DNA from 2 places in the Allobosea sp. GW823-FHT01F03 genome. Region 2 is predicted to be linked to the other one. Evidence: riboswitches for the same ligand, from Rfam matches in the RefSeq annotation. Region 2 holds a riboswitch; the other holds the start of a gene.

Region 1 (3,398 bases), 1.9 Mb from region 2:
ATCGCGATCGGGTTGGCGAGCCCCTTGCCGGCGATGTCGGGGGCCGAGCCGTGCACGGGCTCGTAGAGCGCCTTGCGCTTGCCGGTCGCCGGATCCTCGGCACCGAGCGAGGCGGAGGGCAGCATGCCGAGCGAGCCGGTCAGCATCGCCGCGACGTCGGAGAGGATGTCGCCGAACAGGTTGTCGCAGACCACGACGTCGTACTGCTTCGGCCAGCGCACCAGCTGCATCGCGCAATTGTCGGCGAGCACATGCTCGAGCTCGACATCCTTGTACTCCGCAGCGTGCAGCGCGGCGACCGTCTGCTTCCAGAGCACGCCGGTCTTCATGACGTTGTGCTTCTCGGCCGAGGAGACCTTGTTGCGGCGGGTGCGCGCCAGCTCGAAGGCGACGCGCGCGATGCGCTCGATCTCGCCGGTGGTGTAGAGCTGGGTGTCGACGCCGCGCTTCTGGCCGTCTTCGAGCGTCACGATCTCCTTCGGCTCGCCGAAATAGACGCCGCCGGTGAGCTCGCGCACGATCAGGATGTCGAGGCCCTCGACCACTTCCGGCTTCAGCGACGAGGCCGAGGCCAGCGCCGGGTAGCAGATCGCCGGACGCAGATTGGCGAACAGGCCGAGATCCTTGCGCAGACGGAGCAGGCCGGCCTCGGGGCGGTGCTGATAGGGGACATCGGCCCATTTCGGCCCGCCGACCGCGCCGAAGAGCACGGCGTCGGCTTCCTGGGCGAGCTTCATGTCGCCTTCCGAAATCGCCGCCTTGTGGACGTCATAGGCCGAGCCGCCGACGAGGCCGCGCTCCATCGAGAAGGACGCGACGCCCTGTTTCTCGAACCAGGAGACGATCTTCTCGACCTGGCCCATCACCTCGGGGCCGATGCCGTCGCCGGGGAGCAGCAGGAGCTTGTGGTTCGCCATGGTCGCCTCTCGGAATGCTGTTCTCTTCAGGGCCTTCGCGCCCCTGCGCGCTGGTTACGGGCGGAAGCCCGGCGAAGCAAGCCGCAGGCTGGACTTGGGCGCCGCGGAAGCCTATCCCTGACGGGCCTCAACGGGGTGCCCGGCAGCCGGGCTGAGAGGGGCGCGTAAGGGCGCCACGACCCGTAGAACCTGATCCGGGTCGTGCCGGCGGAGGGATTGAGCATCGTCGCCCGCTGCGGGCGACGCACAGCCCTCCCCGTCAGAACCCCAACGATGCATGCGGGGACGTCATGACTGGTCTGAGCGGCAGAACGGGCCTGATCGCCGGAATGCTGGCGGCACTGCTCTTCGCAGCGCCGGCGCTGGCGCAGGACAAGCCGGCGCTGAACGTCTACACCTATTCCTCCTTCACCGGAAAATACGGCCCCGGCGCCAAAGTGAAGGCCGCCTTCGAGGCGCAGTGCCAGTGCACGCTGAACTGGGTCGCCGCCGACGATGCCGGCTCGCTGCTCGCCCGGCTGAAGCTGGAAGGCGAAACGACCAGAGCCGATCTCGTACTCGGCCTCGACATGAACCTCGCCGCCGAAGCGAAGGCGACCGGCCTGTTCCAGCCGCATGGCCAGGACAGCACGACGCTCACTCTGCCGACGCCCTGGACCGACGACACCCTCCTGCCCTTCGACTGGGGCCACCTCGCCTTCGTCTATGACTCAACCAGGCTGGCGACGCCGCCGCAGAGCCTGAAGCAGCTCGTCGACGATCCCAAGGGACCGAAGCTCGTGCTGCAGGACCCGCGCACCTCCGCGCCCGGCCTCGGCTTCCTGCTCTGGATGCGGGCGGTCTATGGCGACGAGGCCGACGCGGCCTGGGGCAAGCTGAAGCCGCGCATCGTCACCTTCACCAAGGGCTGGTCGGAGGCCTATGGCCTGTTCCTCAAGGGCGAGGCCGACATGGTGCTCTCCTATGCGACCTCGCCCGCCTATCATCTCGGCGCCGAGAAGAAGACGCAGTACAAGGCCGCGCCCTTCACGGAGGGGCACTACCTCCATGTCGAGCTCGCGGGCATGACGCGGGCGACGAAACAGCCCGAGCTGGCGAAGCGCTTCCTCGCCTTCATGCTCTCCGACGCCTTCCAGTCGCTGATCCCCGAGGGCAACTGGATGATGCCGGCGAAGCAGCCGGCAACCGGCCTGCCGACCTCCTTCGCCGAGGTGATCAGGCCGGAGAAGACGCTGCTGGTCGCGCCCGAAACGGTTCGCAGCCAGCGCCGGGCCTTCATCGACGCCTGGCTCGCCGCGACGAGCCGCTGAGACCTTGCTCAAGCCCGCCACGCTCACCGCGCTCGCGATCCTCGCTCTCGCCTGCGGCTCGCTCATCGGCCTGGCGCGGGCCGGCTCCGACTTCGCGTCCCTGCTGACGCTCGGTCCCTATCTCGCGCGCTTGCTCGCCTCGGCCGGGCTGCAGGCGGCGCTCTCGACACTGCTCTCGCTCGCGCTTGGCGTCGCGCTGGCACTCGCCCTGTTGCGCCGGTGCTTTCCCGGCCGCGAGCTGCTGCTCGCTTTGCTCACCACCGCCGCGGTAGCGCCCACCATCGTCATCGCCTTCGGCGTGGTCGCGATCTATGGCCGCTCGGGGCTGTTGGGCTCGCTCATGCGCGGTATCGGCGCCGAGCCGCCCTCGATCTACGGGCTCCACGGCATCGTCCTCGCCCATGTCCTGATGAACATGCCGCTGGTGACGCGCGCTTTGCTCCACGCCTTCGAACGCGAACCAGGCGAGCGGCGCCGGCTCGCCTCGGCGCTCGGCTTCACCGCCGCCGATTGCTTCCGGCATCTCGACTGGCCGGTGATCCGACGCGAGGCGCCGGCGCTTGCCGTCCTCGTATTCCTGCTCTGCTTCACCAGCTTCGCCATCGTGCTCTCGCTCGGCGGTGGACCGGCCAATGCGACGCTGGAGGTCGCGATCTATGAAGCCGTGCGCTTCGAGGCGGACTTCGTCCGCGCTGCCGCTCTAGCTGGCCTGCAGCTCGTGATCTGCCTCGGCCTCGCCGCAAGCCTCAGCGCACTGACGCCGCGGGCCCGCGCCGAAGCCGGCGCCGGACACCGCGCGCCGCGGCCCGATCTTCGCACCATGCGCGGCATCGATGCAGGCGTGCTTGCCCTCGGCACGGTGCTGGTCGCGCCACCGCTCCTCAGCGTCGCGAGCGGCCTCGCTCATCTGCCGAGCCTCGCCTCCGCGGAGTTCGTCCGCGCCGCCGCAACCAGCGCCGTCATCGCCCTCAGCGCCGGGCTGCTCGCCTGCCTGCTCGCTCTGCTGCTCGCCAGCAGCGCCCGCGCCGTGCCGCAGCGCTTGCGCCTGCCGGATCTCGCCGCCTTCGCCATGCTCGGCCTGCCGCCCTTCGCCTTCGTCGCCGGGCTCTATGTCCTGCTGCTCGGCCTCGGTGACCCCGCTTCGCTCGGCCTGGTGCTGGTGCCGCTGGTC
Region 2 (3,398 bases):
TCGCTCTCGGACCGCAGGGCCCAGTCGGTCGCCGAGATCCTGACCCGCGATTTCGGCGTGCCGGCCGAGAACCTGACGACCCAGGGCTATGGCGAGCAATATCTCAAGGTCCAGACGCAAGGCGACTCGCGCGAGAACCGGCGCGTGACGCTGCGCCGGATCACGCCGCTGCTCACCGGCCAGAACGGGCGGTGAGGGCACGGCCCGGGCGCTTCCCTCGCGGACGCCTGGGCCTTCGCCTGAAATTGGTATGGAACCTTCGCCGCCGCTGCGCGTTCGATCGTTGGGCCGGATTCCGCAGACGACCGGCCGAGCGCGCAGGAGGGCTCCATGCGCAGATCATTCTGGTTCCTGACGGGTCTCGTACTCATCGGGCTGATCGCCGCCGAAGCGGCAGCCGGACAAGAACAATCGAGCTCCCGGACGCCGACGGCACAGCGCGAGCGTGCGCCCGGCGTGCCGATGGCGCCCAATGCCGAGGAAGTCCAGCAGCGCGAGCCCGCGCCGGAACGCGCCGAGGTCCAGCGGGAGCGCGAGCAGATGTCACGCGACCGCCAAGGCGCGCCTGCGCCAAACCGCAATCTGCCGATGCCCCGGGGCGTACCGTCGATCATCGCACCCTGATCGCTCGCGAGCGCCGCCGAGGATTCAGATTTGCGTAAGGGCTCGCCGCCTATGGTCGCGGCGAGGAGTTTTCCCATGAGCGAAATGTCGGCCGCGATCGCCCAGAGTCTGGTCAGCATGCGCTCGGCCGCGACGCAGCAGACCATGCAGCTCGAAATGCTCAAGCAGAACGCAAAGGCCGATCAGGCTGTGGTCGCGATGCTGCAGCAGGCGGCCGAGCAGCAGCAGGCCACGCTGCCGACCGGGCAGGGCGGCAATCTCGACGTGACCGCCTGATCGGTGCCGTCCGCCGCAACGCGCGGTTTCTGATTCAGATTCGGGTAAGACGCGCTCCCTATCCTCAAGGCGAGGGAGAAGAGCATGAGCGACTCGTCTTTTCTGATCGCCGAAAGCTTCGTCGCCCGGCCCAATGAGCGGCCCCAGCCGGCGCAGCAGACCGAAATGCAGAAAGAGCTGGACGATGCCCAGCGCGGCCTCGTCGAGATGCTGGAGCGCAGCATCTCCGAGCAGAAGGCCGCCCTCCCCTTCGGCCAGGGCGAGCATCTCGACGTCACCGTCTGAGCCGAGCCGATCGCAAGCGGCAGTACCGGTCTTCGCCCATGCCGCCATCACATGGCCGCCGGCCCAAGGCCGGCTTGCTTCCTCTCTCGAGCGCCTCTAACCTCCGTCTCGTTCCGAGGGGTGCTCGCAAGAGCTGAGATGGCGTCCGACGCCGAACCCGTCGAACCTGATCCGGGTCATACCGGCGGAGGGACTGGAACGCGGCCTACGCCCTATTTCCGTAGCCGCTTAACAGCGACTGGACCGTCCAGACACCCGGATCTCCTGAACCTTGGACCAAGGGGGAGATCCCATGAACGCCCACACCAAGCCCCAGAAGAATTCAGTCAAGGCCGCGCCGCAAAGCGTGACGACCGGGCCGATCATCGGCTCGCGCAAGATCTATGTCGCGGCGCCCGAGCATCCCGAAATGCGCGTGCCCTTCCGCGAGGTGGTGCTGACCACCGATGCCGAGCCGCCGGTGCGCATCTACGATCCGTCCGGCCCCTATACCGAGAGCGATGTGCAGATCGACCTCAATGCCGGCCTGACGCAGCCGCGCCGCGCCTGGCTCGATGCGCGCGGCTTTGCGACCGTGCCCGGCCGCGCCGTCACCGCCGCCGATAACGGCAACATCTCGGAGGAGCATCTGGTCCCGGCCTGCCCGGCGCAGCGCCCGATCCTCGAGGCCAAGCCCGGCCAGATGGCGACCCAGTACGAATTCGCCAGAGCCGGCATCATCACCCCCGAGATGATCTATGTCGCCCATCGCGAGAATCTCGGCCGCGCCGCCATGCTGGAAGGCGCGAAGGAGCGCCATGCCGATGGCGAGAGCTTCGGCGCCTCGGTGCCCGAGTTCGTCACCCCGGAATTCGTCCGCGAGGAGATCGCCCGCGGGCGCGCCATCATCCCGGCCAATATCAACCATCCGGAACTGGAGCCGATGGCGATCGGCCGGAATTTCCTGGTCAAGATCAACGCCAATATCGGCAATTCGGCCGTGACCTCCGGCGCCGCCGAGGAGGTCGAGAAGCTGGTCTGGGCGATCCGCTGGGGCGCCGACACGGTGATGGACCTCTCCACCGGCCGCAACATCCACAACATCCGCTCCTGGATACTCAGAAACTCGCCGGTTCCGATCGGCACGGTGCCGATCTACCAGGCGCTGGAGAAGGTCGGCGGCGATCCGATCAAGCTCGACTGGGAGGTGTTCAAGGACACGCTGATCGAGCAGGCCGAGCAGGGCGTCGATTATTTCACCATCCATGCCGGCGTACGCCTGCCTTATGTTCCGCTGACCGCCAGCCGCGTGACCGGCATCGTCTCGCGCGGCGGCTCGATCATGGCGCGCTGGTGCCTGGCGCATCACAAGGAGAGCTTCCTCTACGAGCGCTTCGACGAAATTTGCGAGATCATGCGCAAATACGACGTCTCGTTCTCGCTCGGCGACGGCCTGCGTCCGGGCTCGATCGCCGACGCCAATGACCGCGCCCAGTTCGCCGAGCTGGAGACGCTGGGGGAGCTCACCAAGGTCGCCTGGGACAAGGGCTGCCAGGTGATGATCGAGGGCCCCGGCCATGTGCCGATGCACAAGATCAAGGAGAACATGGACAAGCAGCTGCGCGAATGCGGCGAAGCCCCGTTCTACACTTTGGGACCGCTGACCACCGACATCGCGCCCGGCTATGACCACATCACCTCCGGCATCGGCGCGGCGATGATCGGCTGGTTCGGCTGCGCCATGCTCTGCTATGTCACGCCGAAGGAGCATCTCGGCCTGCCCGATCGCGACGACGTCAAGACCGGCGTGATCACCTACCGGATCGCCGCCCATGCCGCCGACCTCGCCAAGGGTCACCCCGCGGCGAAGCTGCGCGACGATGCCTTGTCGCGTGCCCGCTTCGACTTCCGCTGGGAGGACCAGTTCAACCTGGCGCTCGACCCGGACACGGCGCGGTCGTTCCATGACGAGACGCTGCCGAAGGACGCCCACAAGGTCGCGCATTTCTGCTCGATGTGCGGGCCGAAGTTCTGCTCGATGAAGATCACCCAGGACCTGCGTGCCGAGGTGCTGGCGATGGGCGAGAACGAGCGGGCTGCGCTCGAGGCGATGGCGAGCGAGGGCATGGCGGCGAAGTCGGAGGAGTTCCTGAAGAAGGGGGCTCAGCTCTATTTGCCGGCGGCCGAATGAGCGCGGTCATGGCGATGGACCGGCTCGACGCTGCGCGCGTCGC

What was found. Region 2 has a riboswitch for thiamine pyrophosphate ahead of thiC (phosphomethylpyrimidine synthase ThiC). Riboswitches for the same ligand answer to the same signal wherever they lie in the genome.
Region 1: another riboswitch for thiamine pyrophosphate. It lies ahead of thiB (thiamine ABC transporter substrate binding subunit); the one in region 2 lies ahead of thiC (phosphomethylpyrimidine synthase ThiC).

What each region holds. Positions count from the first base shown of each region.
Region 1 is NZ_CM179505.1:2,057,050-2,060,447, reverse strand. It holds gene leuB (3-isopropylmalate dehydrogenase) at 1-917, opposite strand, end outside; TPP riboswitch at 1,039-1,150, shown strand; gene thiB (thiamine ABC transporter substrate binding subunit) at 1,208-2,227, shown strand; gene AC3RCC_RS09660 (ABC transporter permease family protein) at 2,232-3,398, shown strand, end outside.
Region 2 is NZ_CM179505.1:121,740-125,137, forward strand. It holds gene AC3RCC_RS00560 (OmpA family protein) at 1-195, shown strand, start outside; gene AC3RCC_RS00565 (hypothetical protein) at 331-624, shown strand; gene AC3RCC_RS00570 (hypothetical protein) at 700-900, shown strand; gene AC3RCC_RS00575 (hypothetical protein) at 985-1,185, shown strand; TPP riboswitch at 1,292-1,396, shown strand; gene thiC (phosphomethylpyrimidine synthase ThiC) at 1,478-3,355, shown strand; gene AC3RCC_RS00585 (hydroxyethylthiazole kinase) at 3,352-3,398, shown strand, end outside.